4 regions of the Pseudomonas sp. NPDC090752 genome follow, and region 1 is predicted to be linked to each of the others. Evidence: predicted binding sites of a transcription regulator. Region 1 holds the regulator's gene; each other region holds the start of a gene.
The links. Region 1 encodes sigma-54, which starts transcription at its own class of promoters, with help from an activator protein. Its sites were predicted from a motif close to ANTGGCATNNANNTTGCTNT; they were not measured.

Region 2: a site for sigma-54 is predicted at 1,791-1,810, ahead of flgB (flagellar basal body rod protein FlgB). Genes of this name have one in related genera too.
Region 3: a site for sigma-54 is predicted at 2,456-2,475, ahead of ACZ6YA_RS07565 (CmpA/NrtA family ABC transporter substrate-binding protein). Genes of this name have one in related genera too.
Region 4: a site for sigma-54 is predicted at 3,094-3,113, ahead of nirB (nitrite reductase large subunit NirB). Genes of this name have one in related genera too.

What each region holds. Positions count from the first base shown of each region.
Region 1 covers NZ_JBVJLI010000003.1:233,094-237,901, reverse strand. Annotated here, with positions in the region: gene lptA (lipopolysaccharide transport periplasmic protein LptA) at 1-63, shown strand, start outside; gene lptB (LPS export ABC transporter ATP-binding protein) at 64-789, shown strand; gene ACZ6YA_RS06270 (RNA polymerase factor sigma-54) at 964-2,457, shown strand; gene hpf (ribosome hibernation-promoting factor, HPF/YfiA family) at 2,537-2,845, shown strand; gene ptsN (PTS IIA-like nitrogen regulatory protein PtsN) at 2,858-3,322, shown strand; gene rapZ (RNase adapter RapZ) at 3,325-4,179, shown strand; gene ACZ6YA_RS06250 (HPr family phosphocarrier protein) at 4,200-4,472, shown strand; gene ACZ6YA_RS06245 (ZIP family metal transporter) at 4,581-4,808, opposite strand, start outside.
Region 2 covers NZ_JBVJLI010000010.1:36,852-41,659, forward strand. Annotated here, with positions in the region: gene flgE (flagellar hook protein FlgE) at 1-134, opposite strand, end outside; gene flgD (flagellar hook assembly protein FlgD) at 165-872, opposite strand; gene flgC (flagellar basal body rod protein FlgC) at 888-1,331, opposite strand; gene flgB (flagellar basal body rod protein FlgB) at 1,334-1,744, opposite strand; gene ACZ6YA_RS14935 (DUF6861 domain-containing protein) at 2,381-3,724, shown strand; gene ACZ6YA_RS14940 (GAD-like domain-containing protein) at 3,744-4,355, shown strand; gene cheR (protein-glutamate O-methyltransferase CheR) at 4,419-4,808, opposite strand, start outside.
Region 3 covers NZ_JBVJLI010000004.1:71,442-76,249, reverse strand. Annotated here, with positions in the region: gene ACZ6YA_RS07575 (nitrate/nitrite transporter) at 1-463, opposite strand, end outside; gene ACZ6YA_RS07570 (ANTAR domain-containing response regulator) at 625-1,200, opposite strand; gene ACZ6YA_RS07565 (CmpA/NrtA family ABC transporter substrate-binding protein) at 1,212-2,414, opposite strand; gene ACZ6YA_RS07560 (quinone-dependent dihydroorotate dehydrogenase) at 2,543-3,568, shown strand; gene rmf (ribosome modulation factor) at 3,653-3,868, opposite strand; gene rlmKL (bifunctional 23S rRNA (guanine(2069)-N(7))-methyltransferase RlmK/23S rRNA (guanine(2445)-N(2))-methyltransferase RlmL) at 4,431-4,808, shown strand, end outside.
Region 4 covers NZ_JBVJLI010000023.1:13,869-18,676, forward strand. Annotated here, with positions in the region: gene ACZ6YA_RS23415 (molybdopterin-dependent oxidoreductase) at 1-2,935, shown strand, start outside; gene nirB (nitrite reductase large subunit NirB) at 3,238-4,808, shown strand, end outside.

The sequences.
Region 1 (4,808 bases):
AACGTCACCGCCCCGCGTCAGCGCATCGACATGGTGATCCAGCCGAAGAAGAAGGCCGAGTAAATGGCAACCCTCAAAGCCCAGCACCTGGCCAAGAGCTACAAAGGGCGGCAGGTCGTGCGCGACGTCAGCCTGTCGATCGACAGCGGCCAGATCGTCGGCCTGCTCGGCCCCAACGGCGCCGGCAAGACCACCTGCTTCTACATGATCGTCGGCCTGGTCCAGGCCGATCAGGGCCGTGTGCGCATCGACAATCTCGATGTCAGCCACCAGCCCATGCACGGCCGCGCACGCGCTGGCATCGGCTACCTGCCGCAGGAAGCGTCGATCTTTCGCAAGCTGTCGGTGGCGGACAACATCATGGCCATCCTCGAGACCCGCAAGGAACTCGACCGCGAGGGCCGTCGCAAGGAGCTGGAAAGCCTGCTGCAGGAGTTCCACATCAGCCACATCCGTGACAACCTCGGCATGAGCCTGTCCGGTGGCGAACGCCGCCGTGTCGAGATCGCGCGCGCCCTGGCGACCGCACCGAAGTTCATCCTGCTGGACGAACCTTTTGCTGGTGTCGACCCGATTTCGGTTGGCGACATCAAGCAGATCATCCACCACCTCAAGGCGAAGGGCATCGGTGTCTTGATCACCGACCACAACGTCCGCGAAACACTGGATATCTGCGAAACCGCCTACATCGTCAACGACGGCCAGTTGATTGCCGAAGGCGATGCGCAGACTATCCTGGCCAATGAGCTGGTCAAGGAAGTCTACCTGGGCCACGAGTTCCGACTCTGATCCCAGGGTGTGCCTGGAGCGCGGGCTTGCCGCCTTGATGGGGCTTAAGTTGTTACAGCGCTCTAGGCAAACGCTACAATTTAAGGCATAAAACTTGCTTGAATTTGGCGCTCCGGCGCCCTCGTGTAGTGGATGGCGCATGCGCGCCGGCGAACAAGGTATTTAGCCCCAGCCATGAAACCATCGCTCGTCCTAAAAATGGGCCAGCAACTGACGATGACCCCGCAGTTGCAACAGGCCATCCGCCTACTTCAGCTCTCCACCCTGGACCTTCAGCAGGAAATCCAGGAGGCGCTGGAGTCCAATCCGATGCTCGAACGTCAGGAAGACGGCGACGACTTCGACAACAGCGACCCGATGGCGGACAACGCCGAGAACAAACCGGTCACCGAAGTCCAGGACAACAGTTTCCAGGAAAGCACCGCCAGTGCCGAGAACCTGGAAGACGGTGAGTGGAGCGAGCGAATCCCCAATGAGCTTCCGGTTGACACGGCCTGGGAAGACATCTACCAGACCAGCGCCAGCAGCCTGCCGAGCAACGATGACGACGAGTGGGACTTCACCACCCGCACCTCGGCCGGCGAGAGCCTGCAAAGCCACTTGCTGTGGCAGCTGAACCTGGCGCCAATGTCCGATACCGACCGCCTGATCGCCGTGACCTTGATCGACAGCATCAACGGCCAGGGCTACCTGGAGGACACCCTCGAAGAAATCTGCGCCGGCTTCGACCCGGAGCTGGACATCGAACTCGACGAGGTCGAAGCGGTGCTGCACCGCATTCAGCAGTTCGAACCTGCCGGTATTGCCTCGCGCAACCTGGGCGAATGCCTGCTGCTGCAACTGCGCCAACTGCCGACCAGCACGCCTTGGATGGCCGAGGCCAAGCGCCTGGTCAGCGATTTCATCGACCTGCTGGGTGGCCGCGACTACAGCCAGCTAATGCGCCGCATGAAGCTCAAGGAAGACGAGTTGCGCCAGGTCATCGAATTGGTGCAGAGCCTCAACCCGCGCCCCGGCTCGCAGATCGAGTCCAGCGAGCCGGAGTACGTGGTGCCTGACGTCATCGTACGCAAGGACAGCGAGCGCTGGTTGGTCGAGCTGAACCAGGAAGCGATCCCGCGCCTGCGCGTCAACCCGCAGTACGCGGGGTTCGTGCGCCGCGCCGATACCAGCGCCGACAACACGTTCATGCGCAACCAGTTGCAGGAGGCGCGCTGGTTCATCAAGAGCCTGCAGAGCCGCAACGAAACACTGATGAAGGTAGCCACACAGATCGTCGAGCACCAACGCGGCTTCCTCGACCACGGTGACGAGGCGATGAAGCCCCTGGTGCTGCACGACATTGCCGAGGCGGTGGGCATGCACGAGTCGACTATTTCGCGGGTGACCACGCAGAAATTCATGCATACGCCGCGCGGCATCTATGAGTTGAAATACTTTTTCTCAAGCCACGTCAGCACCTCCGAAGGCGGAGAATGCTCGTCCACGGCGATCCGCGCGATCATCAAAAAATTGGTTGCGGCGGAAAATCCGAAAAAGCCATTGAGTGACAGCAAGATCGCTGGTTTACTGGAAGCACAAGGCATCCAGGTAGCCCGTCGCACCGTCGCCAAGTACCGCGAGTCCCTCGGCATCGCACCGTCGAGTGAGCGCAAGCGACTGATGTAGCGCCTGAGATGTGCCACAGCGTTTGTGGGGCAGGTGCAAGACCTGCCTCTTTATGCACGGGCAACAAAGGAGAAGCTGTATGCAAGTCAATATCAGTGGACAGCATGTAGAAGTCACCCAGCCGCTGCGCGATTATGTGCTTGAAAAGCTCGCCCGCGTGGAGAGTCACTTCGACAAGATCACCAACGTGCAGGTCATCATGAAAGTCGAGAAGCTGCAGCAGAAGGTCGAAGCGACCTTGCAGATTCCTGGTGGAGAAGTGGTTGCCAACGCCGAACACGAAGACATGTATGCAGCGATCGATGCCCTGGCCGACAAGCTCGACCGTCAACTGAAAAAACACAAGGAAAAACAGCAAAGCCTGCTGCAAGGTGCAGCTGCCCGCTGATCCCCCTCATCCATGATCCGACTTGAAACCATCCTGACCCCCGGCCGTTCCTTGGTGAACGTGCCGGGTGGCAGTAAGAAGCGCGCCCTGGAAACGGTCGCCAACCTGATTGCCAAAGAAGTGCCTGAGCTGGAGATGCAAGACGTCTTCGAAAAGCTGGTTGCTCGCGAAAAGCTCGGCTCCACCGGCTTCGGCAATGGCATCGCCATCCCTCACTGCCGCATCAAAGATTGCACTGGCCCGGTTAGCGCCCTGCTGCACCTGGACGCTCCGATCGATTATGACGCCATTGATGGCGCACCGGTCGATCTGCTGTTCGTCCTGCTGGTGCCTGAAGCAGCCACTGATGCCCACCTCGAATTGCTGCGTCAAATCGCCAGCATGCTCGATCGCAAAGATGTGCGCGATCGCCTGCGTAGCGCTACCAGCAGCGAGGCCCTCTATCAGGTAGTCCTGGACGTACAGAGCGAGGCCTGAACATGCGCCTGATCATCGTCAGCGGCCGGTCCGGCTCCGGCAAAAGCACCGCCCTCGATGTATTGGAAGACAATGGCTATTACTGCATCGACAACCTGCCTGCCGGCCTGCTACCGCAGCTGGCGGAAAACGCGCTGATCAACACCGAGCTGCAGCAGCCAAAAGTAGCGGTGTCCATTGATGCTCGCAACTTGCCAAGCCACCTGTCGCGCTTCCCCGACCTGCTCGCGGAAGCGCGCGGTCGCCATATCCAGTGCGATGTGCTGTTTCTCGATGCCGACGAAGACACACTGCTCAAGCGATTCTCGGAAACACGTCGGCGCCATCCGCTGACCAACGCCGACCGCTCGCTGGCCGAAGCGATCCGCGTGGAAAGCGAGCTGCTCGGGCCGATCGCCGACCTTGCCGACCTCAAGATCGACACGACAAACCTCAACCTGTATCAACTGCGCGACTCGATCAAGCTGCGCCTGCTCAACCAGCCTGAACCCGGCACTGCATTCCTGGTCGAATCGTTCGGTTTCAAGCGCGGCATGCCTGTCGATGCAGACCTGGTATTCGACGTGCGCTGCTTGCCCAACCCTTACTGGAAGCCCGAATTGCGTGAGCATTCCGGCCTGGAGCAACCGGTCATCGATTACCTGGCCGCACAGCCGGACGTCGAAGAAATGTTTTCCGATATCTCCAGTTACCTGCTCAAATGGCTGCCACGCTTCGCCGCCAGCAACCGCGCCTATGTCACCATTGCCATTGGCTGCACCGGCGGCCACCACCGCTCGGTCTATATCACCGAACGTCTCGGCCAATTGCTGCAACAGTCACTGAAAAACGTCCAGGTCCGCCACCGCGACCTCTAGCCCACAGGATCCGCACCACGATGCCCGCCCGCGAAATCACCATCATCAACAAGCTGGGCCTGCATGCCCGGGCGGCCGCCAAGTTCGTCGGCGTGGCCGGGCGCTTTCCCTGCCAGGTGCGGGTGGGCCGCGCACCAGACAAGCTGGTGGATGGCAAGAGCATCATGGCGGTGATGATGCTGGCGGCGGGCAAAGGCACCCAAGTTCACCTGCACACCGAGGGTGAGCAGGACAGTGATGCCCTGGAGGCGTTGGTGGCGCTGATCAACAACTACTTCGATGAAGGCGAGTGACAACCCCTCCTGTGGGAGCGGCTTCAGCCGCGAACACCGGCGAAGCCGGTGCCATCCATCGCGTCGCCCGCTTCGCGGCTAAAGCCGCTCCCACAGGGCATGCGGCGCTCACGACATCGCCGTGTCCATCACCATCATCAAGCAGAAGCCAACACACAGCCCCAAGCTGGCCAAACGGTGATGCCCATTGCTACGCGATTCGGGAATGATTTCCTGGGTCACCACCAGCAACATCGCCCCTGCCGCGCAGGCCAGGCCCAGTGGTAGCAACAACTCGGCAACATTTACCAGCCAGGCACAGATCACCGCTGCCAGTGGCTCGACCAACCCCGATGC
Region 2 (4,808 bases), on a different contig from region 1:
CCGGCGTAGACGTCGGCGAACTCGGCGCGCGACGATTTGAAACCGGTGGTGTTGACGTTGGCGATGTTGTTGCCGGTAACGTCCAGCTGCTTGTTGGCTGCGTACAGACCGCTAAGGCCGATATTGAAAGACATGAATTCGCTCCTGTGCCGCGCTAGCGGGCCTTAGATACCGATGGTTTGTACGTCGGAGAGGGAAACCTTGCCGACACCCGCGAGGTTGAGGACCATTTCGCCGGTGGCGTTGAAACTGACGCTGGTGACCTTGGCCGGCAGCAGGGTGTTCATCTGCACCGACTGGCCATCCACGGTGGTGCTGGCGGTGAAGGTGTAGGTGCCCGGATCGACCTTCTCGCCGCTGTTGTTGGTGCCATCCCAGATGAAGTCGGCATAACCGGCTTTCTGCTCGCCCAGCTCGATGGTCTTGACGGTGTTGCCGTCCTTGTCCTTGATGGTGACCTTCGCTTCGCCGATCGCCTGCGGCACCACGAACTGTGCATTGAAACTCTCGGCGGTATCGACCACGGCCTTGTCGTTCTGCACGACCACCGAACGGCCGACCAGCGACGACGCCTGCAGGGCCTGAGACGAGGCCATGGCGTTGGTGATGCTGGTGACCGAATCGTTCAGCGAGGTGATGCCTTCGAGGCTGCTGAACTGCGCCAACTGCGCCACGAACTCGCCGTTGTCCTGCGGGTCCAGCGGGTTCTGATGCTGCATCTGGGTAACCAGCAGCTGCAGGAACGCGTCCTTGCCGAGCGTGTCGGTACCGGTCTTGGACGCGGTATCGGCGGTTTTTTTGGTGGTACTGCCTACACCCGATGCCGTCAGGACATCGTTGAGGTTCACACCGCTGGTGCTATCGACTGCCATGGTCTGGATTCCTTATCACTGACCCAGGGTCAGGACTTTCTGCATCATGTTCTTGGCGGTGTTCATCAGCTCGGCGTTGGTCTGGAACGCCCGGCTGGCGGAGATCATGTCAGCCATCTCCTCGACCACGTTGACGTTCGGGTAGTAGACGTAGCCGTCCTTGTTCGCCGCCGGATGATTGGGCTCGTAGCGCGCTTCCAGATTGCTCTGGTCTTCGATGATGCCCTTGACCTCCACGCCCTGCCCTGCCTCGCCCTGATCTTCGAACAACGACTGGCTGCCGCCGGCCTGGGCATTCTGGAAGGTAGTGGCGAACACCGGGTGGCGCGCACGGTAGGTCTGGTCGATGCTCGACGAGACGGTCTCGGCGTTGGCGATGTTCGAGGCGACGGTGTTGAGGCGGGTGTTCTGCGCACTCATGCCGCTACCGGCAATGTTGAAAACGCTGGACAGGGACATGGTTATTCTCCGCGCAGGGCCGATACCAGCCCTTTGAATTTGCTGTTGAGCAGGGTGAAGCTGGCCTGGAAGCCCATGGCGTTTTCCGTGTAGTTCGCTTGCTCGATCTGGGCGTCCACGGTGTTCTGGTCGATCGACGGCTGGCTCGGCGTGCGGTACTGCAGCGTGTCGTCGGCCATCGCCAGGCCTTCAGCCTCGATGTGCCGGCTGTTGGTGCGGTCCATGGCGAAGCGGCCACCGGTTTGCTGCTTCTGGCTTTCGGCGGCGAGCACCGAAGAGAAGTCCATGTCACGCGCCTTGTAGTTGGGCGTGTCAGCGTTGGCGATGTTGTTGGCCAGCACTTCGGCGCGCTGGGCGCGGAAGCCCAGGGCCTTTTCATGGATGCCAAGCGCCTTGTCGAAACTGATGCTCATGTCGGGGAAACCTTCGAAGGTTGACCGGAAACTTGTTGGCCAAGCTATAGCAAGGGCTGTGCCAACAGCTTGGAAGCCCGAAAATACTGGGCCACGACACGCATCATTGACTGGGTGCTGCCAGAAAAGCGGCAAAGTGCTTCCGCATGGCGGGAGGAAAGCGGCAATTGCCGGGTGGCAAAAGCGGCAAAACAAAAAATTGACGTCAGAGGGCGTGGGGTGGGCAAAAGCGCCTGCCGGGAGGTTTTTGCGCTCTTGAGATCGAGCGCCGCCCGCGCGGCGCATCGCGGATGAATCCGCTCCTACAGTCTACCTCCGGCCAATTTTGTCAGTGATATCACCGCTGTCAGCCTTGGTGGATGGCTTGATATCGAGTTGTACACACAAGACGGACAGCGAAGATGCCACAGACATAACTGGCCGAAGGTAGACCGTAGGAGCGGATTCATCCGCGATGCGCCGCGCGGGCGGCGCTCGATCTCATGGGCGCTAAAACAATCACGCCAAGCACACCAGAACACAGCACAATCCCCACCATTCAGCGACGATATAGACTTTTCCTACAGCTTTCTCAGAAATGATTACGCTCGATCCATGATGTGATTCCCCCTGCACAAACTTGTCAGGGAGACACACATGCTTCTGAACCACCTCGTGCCCTCATGGCACGAGATCGAATCACGCATCATCGATGAAATGGGCTATCAGGGAGGCGCCCATTTCGTCGATCAGTACAACCAACCGGTCGCCTCACTGGCACTCAACATTCGCCGCATCAGGGCCGTCCAATCCGCTTTCAACCAAGCCGAATGGCAAGCCGCGCACCTCTTGCGCCAACGCTTCGCCGACTTGGAAATCGCCAGCATCCTCGACGAACTATTGGTCGTAGTCCGGCAGATGGCGATGATCGTCGTCGGCAGTGCCGTTACCGGCGGCGCCATCGGTGCCGGCATCGGTGCCTTTGGCGCAGGTGCCGGGGCTCTTCCCCTCGCCGGGGTCGGTGCCGCGATGGGCCTGAAGGTCAGCGGCTGGATCCTCGGCGTACTCGGCCTGTCCTCCATCGCCGAGTTCTTCATCGAAGGCTTGCCGCGCATAGGCGAGTACTACCTGGACGGCATCCGCAGCGCTTGGGAAGGCACGCACGACGAAGGCTTGAGCCCGTTCGGCCGGGATGATCCGAATGCGATATCGCGGGCCGCGCATTCGATTGCCCTTGGCCATGTGGAAGTCGTTGTGCTGTTGCTGGGGGCGATTGTTTCGTACCTCACACGGGGACGCGGCGATGCCCGGGTGCTGGCGCAGGAAATGGCGGCCAGCAACAAGGGTGCGCGGCTTGGGCAATGGATGCTCAAGCATGAAGAGGGGTTGAAGAAGCGGCCGGATTTGCAGGTGCCGGAGCGGCGCAAGGGAGCGGTTAATGATCCACAGCCCGCGCCGACTAATCGGCCTGCGGGGAAAGACAAGGAGCCTTCGACAGCCAAGCCCGGTAGCATGCCGCTGCATACGGTGGCTTGTTTCAAAGCGGACAATTTGCCGGCTTCCAAGCATGGGGAATTTGAACGGCAGTTGAAAGGGCAGCAGGATGGACTGAACCGGCTGACGGTAGACGAGTTTCTGGAAAATGTTGCCAACCCGGTGAAGCGTGATCCAGCTGTCGCACGCAAGGCTCGGCGAGAGTTGAAAAAAAGCCTGGAGGAGAGAATTCAGGAAGAACTATCCAACACAATGAGTCATGCCGACGCTAGAAAAGAGGCCATCAAGCAAGCTAAGGAAACAATGACAACCCTCGCCGCGCTGCATAATCCAGACTTAAGCGCAGGCGGCAAAGACGTGATATCTGGCTTCGGCGATAGGCAAGTCAATTCGACCATCGGCCCTCAATGGAAGACCAAATTGAGCAATATGAAAACTGCAGCTGAGCAGATGGCGAACCTCGACAGACGTACAGCACTGATGAACGTCAAACTCCATAAATGCTGATTTAAGGTGGCAACTTACGATGGACGAAGCATTCACTATTTTTATCGAATCAATGGGGCACCCCATCTATCGGCAGGAGGTTCCCACATCAAGCATTGAGCGCTACAAAGGAAAACTGCCAAATCAACTATTGGAGTATTGGGCAGAACATGGGTGGTGCGGGTATGCCGACGGATTATTTTGGACAGTTAATCCTCAAGAGTATGAAGGCGTGACCGCTTCATGGATCGAGGGAACGAACTTAGGTGAAAGAGACAAATACCACCTGATTGGCAGAAGCGCTTTCGGCGACCTTTATTTCTTCGGAGAGCAAACGGGATTTTCGTTAAAAATTATCGGTTACTATTCTTTCTACAATGGCATACATAGAAAACTAACGGACATGGACCGGCATGTGCAAAGCTTTTTCGCTATGAAAGATAGAGAAATTGATGACTTTGAGGATATGTTTGAGCCTCTCAAGAAAAGGCTCGGCGCACCTAAGCATGACGAGATGTATGCTTTTGTTCCAGCATTGCTGCTTGGTGGGACAGCCAAGGTTGACCATGTCGAAAAAGTGAAAGCGGTGGAACATCTTATTTTCCTATCACAGCTTTCCCCCCTTGAGCCCTATAGCTTCTCGGACTTCTGATCCAGCATCAGAGCCTTGTGAATAGGGGCTGCCAAGCAGCCCCTCGGAAATTCTAACAATGCCCTACTTAGCCTGGTAGATGATCCCCGGACTGCACTGCACCATCTGATAATGATCCGGCAACCCATTCAGCGCCTCGGAGGCCCCCAGGAACAGGTACCCCCCCGGCTTCAGGGTGCTATGTATCCGCAGCAGAATGTCCTTCTTCACCTGCGCCGAGAAGTAGATCAGCACATTGCGGCAGAACACGATGTCGAACTTGCCCAACGCCGCATAGCTATCGAGCAGGTTGAACGACCGGAATTCAACCCGGCTGCGAATGGCCGGCTTAACCGCCCAACGTCCCGGCCCCTTGGTGTCGAAATAGCGCTGCAAACGCTCCTGGGACAGGCCGCGGGCAATCGCCAGGCTGTCGTACTCCCCGGTCTTGCAGTTGTTCAGCATCGAGCCGGA
Region 3 (4,808 bases), on a different contig from region 1:
GCAAGGCGGCGAAAACAGTGCCGGAATTGCCCGCGCCGGCAATACCCATGGCTTTGCCCTGGTGCTGCGGTGGGTACCATTGCGAGGCGAGCGGCAGCGACACGGCGAACGAGGCGCCAGCTACGCCGAGGAAAACGCCGAGCAGCAGGGCCTGTTCATAGGTGTGCACGCCCATGTACCAGGCGCTCGCCAGGGCTAGGATGACAATCACCTGGCCAATCAACCCGGCGGTCTTCGGTGAGAGGCGGTCGACCAGCAGGCCCATGACGAAGCGCAGCACCGCGCCCGCCAGAATCGGCGTGGCGACCATCAGGCCGCGCTGCTGTGTGGTCAGTTGCAGGTCGGCGGCGATCTGCACCGCCATTGGGCCAAGCAGGTACCAGACCATGAAACTCAGGTCGAAATACAGGAACGCGGCGAACAGCGTGGGCACATGCCCGGATTTCCAGAAGCTGGTACTCATCGAACACCTCACTCGGCAATGCAACGGAAACAAAAAGACGTCGCTACCCGGTCCACTGGCGTGGAGGGGAGAGCGACGTCTTTGTCGGGGTTTGTGGGCAACCGCCGTTGGCTACCGGTGTGGTTCATCCAGCAAAAGGTGGGCCAACATCGCCGGCGGCGCTAACCCAGCATTTCGTGCATGGCGATGATCTGTTCGGCCACCTGGATCAGCTTCTGCTGGCGGCTCATGGCCTGCCGGCGCATCAGGGTATAGGCCTGCTCTTCGTTGCAATCCTTCATTTTCATGAGCAAGCCCTTGGCTTGCTCGATGCGTTTGCGCTCTGCCAACTGCAGATCGCGCGCCAGCAACTGGGCTTTGAGGGCCTGGTCGCTCTCGAAGCGGGCCATGGCCACATCGAGGATCGGCTGCAGCCGGGCGGCGTGGATGCCTTCGACGATGTATGCGCTGACACCTGCCTGGATCGCCTGGCGCATCACGCTGGGATCATGTTCGTCGGTGAACAGCACGATCGGCCTCGGCTGGTCGCGGCTGACCATCACCACTTGTTCCATGACATCGCGGTCGGGTGAATCGGTATCGATCAACACCACATCCGGTCGCACCGTTTCGACGCAGGCGGGCAGGTCGATGGTCAGGTCTGGCGCTTCGATCACCTCGAAGCCGGCTTCGCGCAACGCTGCCTTGAGGCGGCCAAGCTTGTTCTGGGTGTCGTCGATGAGCAGGATGCGCAGCATGGTGGTCCCCCTCACAAACCGGTACGGGCAGTGGGCATATCGCCCAAGGCATGCAGGCGGAAGCTGCGGGCATAGCGGTGCGGGTCACTGCCGTCCCAGCGGATGCCGTCGATCAGCAAGCTACTGCGCATGACCGAGGCGGGGCAGGATACGCCGAGGGCGTCGGCGGCCTCGTGATACAGCTCCAGCTGCTGCACCCGACGCGCCACGCCGAAGTAGTCGGGGTCGTCGCGCAGCAAGCCCCAGCGGCGAAACTGGGTCATGAACCACATGCCGTCGGACAGGTAGGGCAGGTTGGCCCGGCCCTGGTCGAACAGGCGCAGGGCGTGTGAATCCTGCCACTGGTTGCCGAGGCCGTCCTGATAGTTGCCGAGCAGGCGCGGCTCGACGGTTTCGAGGGGTGTATCCAGGTAGGCGGCGCCGCTGAGCAGTTGCGCGGTGCTGCGGCGGTTTTCCTGGCTTTGCTCGATGAAGCGGCTGGCGGCGAGGATCGACTTGATCAGTGCGCGTGCACTGTTGGGGTACAGTTCGGCGAAGGTGCGTGCGCAGGCCAGGACCTTTTCCGGGTGGTCGGGCCAGATCGACTGACTGGTAGCCAAGGTGAAGCCCTGGCCCTGGGCGACGGCGGCGGCGGCCCAGGGCTCACCGACACAGAAGCCATCGATGCGGCCAGCCTGAACGTGCGCCGCCATCTGCGCGGGGGGCACCACCACGCTGTTGACGTCGTGCAGTGGGTGGATGCCCTGACTGGCCAGCCAGTAATACAGCCACATGGCGTGGGTGCCGGTGGGGAAGGTCTGGGCGAAGGTCAGTCGCGCACCGCTCTGGTGCACCAGGCGTGCGAGTGCTTCAGGGCTGGTCACGCCCTTGCGCTGCAGGGCAGGCGACAGGTTGATGGCCTGGGCATTCTGGTTCAGTCCCATGAGCACGGCCATGTCGCTGGCCGGCACGCCGCCAATGCCCAGGTGCACGGCGTAGACCAGACCGTACAGGCAGTGCGCAGCATCCAGTTCGCCGCTGGCCAGCTTGTCACGCAGACTGGCCCATGAGCCCTGGCGCTTGAGGTTGAGGGTCAGGCCGTGCTGTTGAGCGAAGCCTTGGGTGGCGGCAACCACCACCGAGGCGCAATCGGTCAGGGCCATGAAGCCGATATCGAGGCTGGGCTTTTCCGGCGCGTCGCTGCCGTTTACCCAGGCCAGAGCAGATGTATTCACGTAGATCCTCGCCTGTACGGATTAGGCCGTCGTGAGGCGATGTAGCAACGCATGTGCCAAGGCGCTGTCATGCTGGGCGCGCGCTGGCTATAATCGCAGCCTCACTTACCCCTGAGCCTTGCCCGCCCATGTATACCCTGGCCCGCCAGCTGCTGTTCAAGCTTTCTCCGGAAACTTCCCATGACCTGTCCCTGGACCTGATCGGTGCCGGTGGCCGCCTTGGGCTCAACGGCGTGCTGTGCAAGCAGCCGGCGGCGCTGCCGGTGAGTGTGATGGGATTGAACTTCGCCAACCCGGTGGGCCTGGCTGCCGGCCTGGACAAGAATGGTGCGGCCATCGACGGCTTTGCCCAGCTGGGTTTCGGCTTTGTCGAAATCGGTACCGTGACCCCGCGCCCTCAGCCGGGCAACCCGAAGCCGCGGTTGTTCCGTCTGCCAGAGGCGACGGCGATCATCAACCGCATGGGGTTCAACAACCTGGGCGTCGATCATCTGCTGGAGCGTGTGCGGGCTTCGCGCCATGAGGGCGTGCTGGGTATCAATATCGGCAAGAACTTCGACACCCCGGTCGAGCGCGCGGTCGACGACTACCTGATCTGCCTGAACAAGGTTTACACCGAGGCCAGCTACATCACCGTCAACATCAGCTCGCCCAATACCCCGGGTTTGCGCAGCCTGCAATTCGGCGACTCGCTCAAGCAACTGCTCGATGCCCTGGCCGAGCGTCGCGAACAGCTGGCCGGCGAACATGGCAAGCGCGTGCCGTTGGCAATCAAGATCGCACCGGACATGAGCGACGAAGAAACCGCGCTGGTGGCAGCAGCGCTGATGGAATCGGGCATGGATGCGGTCATTGCCACCAACACCACCATGGGCCGTGAAGGCGTCGAAAATCTCCCACATGGGGGTGAGGCGGGTGGCCTGTCGGGTGCGCCTGTGCTGCAGAAAAGCACCCATATCGTCAAGGTGCTGTCGGGCGAGCTGGGTGGCAAACTACCGATCATCGCGGCGGGTGGTATTACCGAAGGCCGGCATGCCGCCGAGAAGATCGCCGCGGGGGCGAGCCTGGTGCAAATCTACTCAGGCTTCATCTACAAAGGGCCGGCGCTGATCCGTGAAGCGGTGGATGCCATCGCGGCAATGCCGCGGGCATAAAAAAGGGCCCCATCAAGGGGCCCCTGGGCCTTCGCCCGCCGCCCGGATGGGGCGTGCATGGTAAATCGAATTCAGTGTCCTCGATCAGCCAACGGCGTGATTTTCGTTGAGTCTATGGATACCAGCGGTGCCAGTCATTCCGTCCCAGTTATCTCCGCGACCTTCGCGCCAGCCGTTGATCCAGGCTTGGCGAACAGAAGGAAGATTGAAAGGGCAAAGTTCGCGGGATTTGCCGGTGACCCCGTATTGGTAGCCACGTGAATATGCTCTTTCCAACGGATCACGCTTAAGTCTTCTCATAGGGTGTTGCCCTCACTTGTTGACTGTAATGTCCCGTCGGCCTCTCCGAGGCCGGGCAGAGTCGTTCTGCCGGTGTGCGCCCGCTGCCGGCGTGGCGGGCTGAAAGTGCCGCCTCGTTGCGAAGCGGCCTGAGACCAGTTCTAACGAATGCGAGTCACGGTGTGAATGATCGATTTGTCATAAGCAGGTAACCTTTCCGTGGGTGAGGGGATAAGTAAATAAATGCGACTCAACCTTGTTTAGCGTTTAGCCCCCTGTGGTCGGGGTTTGCTGAAGATTGACGTCATTTCGCCAGCGTTGCGGCGGGGTGACAGAAATAATTGGTAATGCGACGAAGGGTCACATCGATCCCATAGTCGGCAGAAATTATTCGTACTGCCTGATGATCTAAGCTGTCTCTGCCACTGGCGAGAGCAGATCGATCAGGCGGCCTGGTCCGTCCGCTGCACACTGTGCGTGTGGGCGAGGCCACTCGGACGCTTGCTGGAAGGGCGTTCGGGCAAACATCGGCGGGGCGATGCGTCGCCTCGTCACTCAAATAGCCCAAGGCTCTGGAATACTCATGTCGGACCGTTTCGAACTCTATCTCACCTGCCCCAAAGGCCTGGAAGGCCTGCTTGCCGAAGAGGCCAAGGGCCTTGGCCTTGACGAAGTGCGTGAGCACACCTCGGCCATTCGCGGCGAAGCCGACATGGAAACCGCCTACCGCCTGTGCCTCTGGTCGCGCCTGGCCAACCGCGTGCTGCTGGTGCTCAAACGCTTCAACATGAAGAATGCCGACGACCTTTACGACGGTGTGAACGCCGTCGACTGGGCCGATCACCTGGCGGCCGACGGCACCCTGGCCGTGGAGTTCAGTGGCCATGGCTCGGGCATCGACAACACCCACTTCGGTGCACTCAAGGTCAAGGACGCCATCGTCGACAAGCTGCGCAACCGC
Region 4 (4,808 bases), on a different contig from region 1:
CGGCCTGGCGGAAGATGACATCCGCCAGGCCGCCGCGTTGATTGGTACGGCCAAGGCGTGGATGAGCTGCTGGACCATGGGCCTGAACCAGAGCATTCACGGCACCTGGCACAGCAACGCGATCTGCAACCTGCACCTGGCCACTGGCGCCATCTGCCGCCCCGGCAGCGGGCCGTTCTCGCTGACCGGCCAGCCCAATGCCATGGGCGGTCGCGAGATGGGCTACATGGGGCCGGGCCTGCCGGGCCAGCGCTCGGCACTGGTCGAAGGCGACCGCAGCTTCATCGAGGCGCAATGGGGCTTGGCGTCTGGCAGCCTGCGCGCTGAAGGTGGCGAAGGCACGGTGGCGCTGTTCGAGCAGATGAAAGTGGGGGACGTGAAGGCCTGCTGGATCATCTGCAGCAACCCTGTGGCCAGCGTCGCCAACCGCCAGCAGGTAATCGACGGCCTGCGTCAGGCGGAGCTGGTGATCACCCAGGATGCCTTCCTCGACACCGAAACCAACCGCTACGCCGATATCCTCCTGCCTGCCGCGCTGTGGGCCGAGGGCGAGGGCGTGATGATCAACAGCGAGCGCAACCTGACGCTGATGCCGTGCGCGGTCGAGGCGCCGGGCGAGAGCCTGGCGGACTGGCAGATCATCGCCCGGGTTGCCTGTGCCATGGGCTATGCCGAGGCCTTCGACTACGCCAACGCTGAGGCGGTGTACGATGAGATCCGTCGCTTTTACAACCCGGTCACCGGCTACGATCTGCGTGGCATCGACTACCAGGCGCTGCGCGAAAAACCCCGCCAATGGCCCTGCGCCCCAGGCCAAACGGACGACCGCAGCCCACTGCGCTATGTCGAAAACGGCGATCCCAGCACCCTGCTTTTCCCAACGACAAGCGGCAAGGCCCGCTTTTTCGCCCGGCCCTGGTTACCCGCACCGGAGCTGCCAGACGCCGACTACCCACTGGTGCTCAATACGGGCCGGGTGCAGCACCAATGGCACACCCTGACCAAGACCGGCAAGGTGCCGACGCTGAACAAGCTGGAACCCGGCCCCTTCGTAGAAATCCATCCCGAAGATGCGGCGCGGCTGGGCATCCGCGACAAGGACCAGGTGGCGATCCGCTCGCGGCGTGGCCAGGCCGTACTGCCGGCGCGGGTCAGTGACCGGGTGATGCCTGGCAACTGTTTCGCACCGTTCCACTGGAACGATGTGATCGGCGAGCAGTTGGCGATCAATGCCGTCACCTGCGATGCGGTCGACCCGCTGTCGCTGCAGCCGGCCTTCAAGCACTGCGCCGTCGCCTTGCAGCGAGTTGCCGGTGAGCGCATCGAAGCCCGTGAGCTGAGTATCGAGCCGGCTGAGAGCGCGTCTGTTACGCCACCTCATCAGGTGCTGTGGGCTTCGCAAACGGGTAACGGCGAAGCGCTGGCCGAGCGTTGCGCCGAGCGTTTACGCAGTGGCGGGCTGCAGGTGCAGCTCAGCTGCCTGGAGGCGGTCAGCCCCCGCCAGTTGCAGGGTGCGGCTAGCGTCGTGGTCATCGCCAGCACCTTCGGCGATGGCGATGCACCCGACAGCGCGACGGCGTTCTGGCAGGCGCTGCAGGGCGAGGAGGGCGCGCACTGCGCCCAATTGCCCTACGCCGTGCTGGCACTGGGAGACTCCAGCTACGACCAGTTCTGCGGGTTCGGCCGCAAGCTCGACCAGCGCCTGGCTGAGCTGGGTGGGCGGCGCCTGCTGCCGCGCGTCGACTGCGAGCCGGATTTCGATGAGGCCTTCGCAACTTGGCTCGATGCGCTGTTGCCCGAACTGGGCAGCGCCACCCTGCCGCTGCCTGTGAGTGAACCCGTGACCGGCTACAGCAAGCATCAGCCATGGAATGCCACCTTGCTGGAAAACCGCCTGCTCAATGCCCCGGGTGCCAGCAAGGAAACCCGCCAGCTGGTGTTCGACCTGGCCGGCAGCGATTTCACTTATGCCGCAGGCGATGCCCTGGGCGTATGGCCACGCAACTGCCCGGCGCTGGTGGAAGACATGCTGGCCGCCATGCGGCTTGATGGCCAGGCCCAGGTCCAGTTGAAAGGGCAAGCGGTCATGCCCCTGGCCAAGGCGCTGGCGTCGCACCTGGAGATCGCCAAGGTCACTGCGCAACAACTGCAGGTATTCAGCCTGCAAGCCGCCGAACTGCGGCGCCTGCTGCAGCCTGACTGCAAACGCGAATTGCAGGACTGGCTCTGGGGCCGACAGTTGGTCGATGTACTGCGTGCGTTTCCGCAAGACTTGCCATTGGCTACGTGGCTCGACCTGCTCAAGCCTTTGCAGCCGAGGCTCTATTCGATCAGTTCCAGCCCGCTGGCGCACCCTGGTCAGGTTCACCTGACCGTATCCACGGTACGTTATGGCGAGCGCAAAGGGGTGTGCTCAAGCTTTCTCGCCGACCGTGGGCAGGTGCAGAAGATCGCGATCTTCCCGCAGGTATCCAAGCATTTTCGCTTGCCCGATGACGACACTGTGCCGGTGATCATGGTCGGTCCCGGCACCGGGATTGCGCCGTTTCGCGCCTTCCTCGAAGAGCGCGAAGCCCGGGGGGGCAAGGGGAGTAACTGGTTGTTCTTTGGCGAGCAGTACGCCGCGACCGACTTCTATTACCGGGAGCAGCTGCAGGCGTGGCAGGCGAGCGGCCACCTGCGGCTGGACACGGCGTTTTCCCGGGATCAGGCCGAGAAGATTTATGTGCAGCAGCGCCTGCGTGAGAATGGCGCGCAGGTGTGGCAGTGGCTGGAGGCGGGGGCGTATTTCTATGTGTGCGGAGATGCTCAGCGTATGGCCAAGGATGTGGATGCGGCGTTGCGCGAGGTCATTGCCGAGCATGGGGGCGTGGACGCGGATGCTTACATGGAGGCCTTGAGCAAGGCCAAGCGGTATCGGCGGGATGTGTATTGACGTGCTCCATGTTGGTGAGTGCTGCACTTGGAATGTGCAGTGGCAGTGCTGGCCTCTTCGCGGGCAAGCTCGCTCCCACAGGATTGATATTGTCGCCAATTCTGTGAAAGACCTGTGGGAGCGGGCTTGCCCGCGAAGAGGCCAGCACAGGCAACCCAACTGGCACAGTCCATGCACTATCTCCCACACAACAAGCCTCACTGATCAACGGCGATCAACCCAGGGGCACACCGTGATGAATACAGGCAAAGGCGCCTGGAGCTTCGGCTCCAGGCGCTTTTTTTTTGATCGAGGATCGGCGTATGAAGGCAACAGCGAGCAGCGGGCAACGAGAGCGAGTGGTCATCGTCGGCAACGGCATGGTCGGCCACCATTGCGTCGAGCAACTGGTCGAACGCGGCGCCCTGGCGCGCTTCGAGCTGCATGTGTTCGGCGAAGAGCGCCAACGTGCCTACGACCGCGTGCACCTGTCGGAGTACTTCGGCGGCAGCTGCGCCGAAACCCTGGCCCTGTGCGAGCAAGGCTTCTATGGCGACAACGGCGTGAACCTGCACCTGGGTGAAGCGGTGCTGGAGATCGACCGGGAACGCTGCGAAGTGGTCACCGCCGAGGGCCGCTACGGCTACGACCAGTTGATCCTGGCCACCGGTTCCTATCCGTTCGTGCCGCCGATCGAAGGCTCCAGCGGCAATGCCCGTCTGGTCTATCGCACCCTCGACGATCTCGATGCGATCCGCGCCGCTGCTGCCAATGCTACTCGCGGCGTGGTCGTCGGTGGCGGCCTGCTTGGCCTGGAAGCCGCCAATGCCCTCAAGTCGTTAGGCCTGGAAGCGCACGTGGTGGAGTTCGCCCCTCGTTTGATGCCAGTGCAACTGGACGGCGAAGGCGGCGCGGCGCTCAAGGCGCAGATCGAAGCCCTTGGCGTTGGCGTGCACCTGTCGCGGGCCACCCAGTCGATCAGCGCTGGCGAGGCCTACCGCTACCGCATGAACTTCGATGGCGGCGAGTTCCTCGAGACCGACCTGATCGTGTTCTCCGCTGGCATCCGCCCGCAGGATGCGCTGGGCCGTGCCAGCGGGCTGGAGGTCGCCGCGCGCGGTGGCGTGGTGATCGACAACCATTGCCGCAGCAGCGACCCACGCATCTTCGCCATTGGCGAGTGCGCCTCCTGGAACGGCAGCGTGTTCGGCCTGGTCGCGCCAGGTTACAGCATGGCGCGCAACCTGGCGGCCTTGCTGCTGGGCGAGGCGGCCGGTGAGTTTACCGGCGCCGACATGTCGACCAAGCTCAAATTGCTGGGCGTGGATGTCGGCTCCATCGGCGACGCCCATGGCGCCACGCCAGGCTCGCGCAGCTACCGCTTCATCGACGAGGCCAATGCCGCCTACCGTCGGCTGGTAGTGGATGCCAGTGGCAAGTACGTGCTCGGCGCCGTGCTGGTCGGTGACAACAGCTACTACGACACCCTGTTGCAGTACGCCCAGAACGGCATCGCCCTGCCAGCCGACCCGGCCGCGCTCATCCTGCCGCAAAGCGGTGGGGCGCCAGCCCTGGGCGCCGACGCATTGCCCGACAGCGCGACCATATGCTCCTGCCACAACGTCAGCAAGGGCGCGGTGTGCGCCGCCATAGACAGCGGCTGCGGCGACCTTGCCGCAGTCAAGGGCTGCACCAAAGCAGCGACCGGCTGCGGCGGTTGCGCGGCGTTGCTCAAGCAGGTCTTCGAGCATGAACTGACCGCCCGTGGCGTGACCGTGGACAAGAGCCTGTGCGAACACTTCGCCTACACCCGCCAGGAGCTTTACGGGCTGGTGCGGGTCGGCGGCATCCGCACCTTCAACGACCTGCTCGAACGGCACGGCAAAGGCCACGT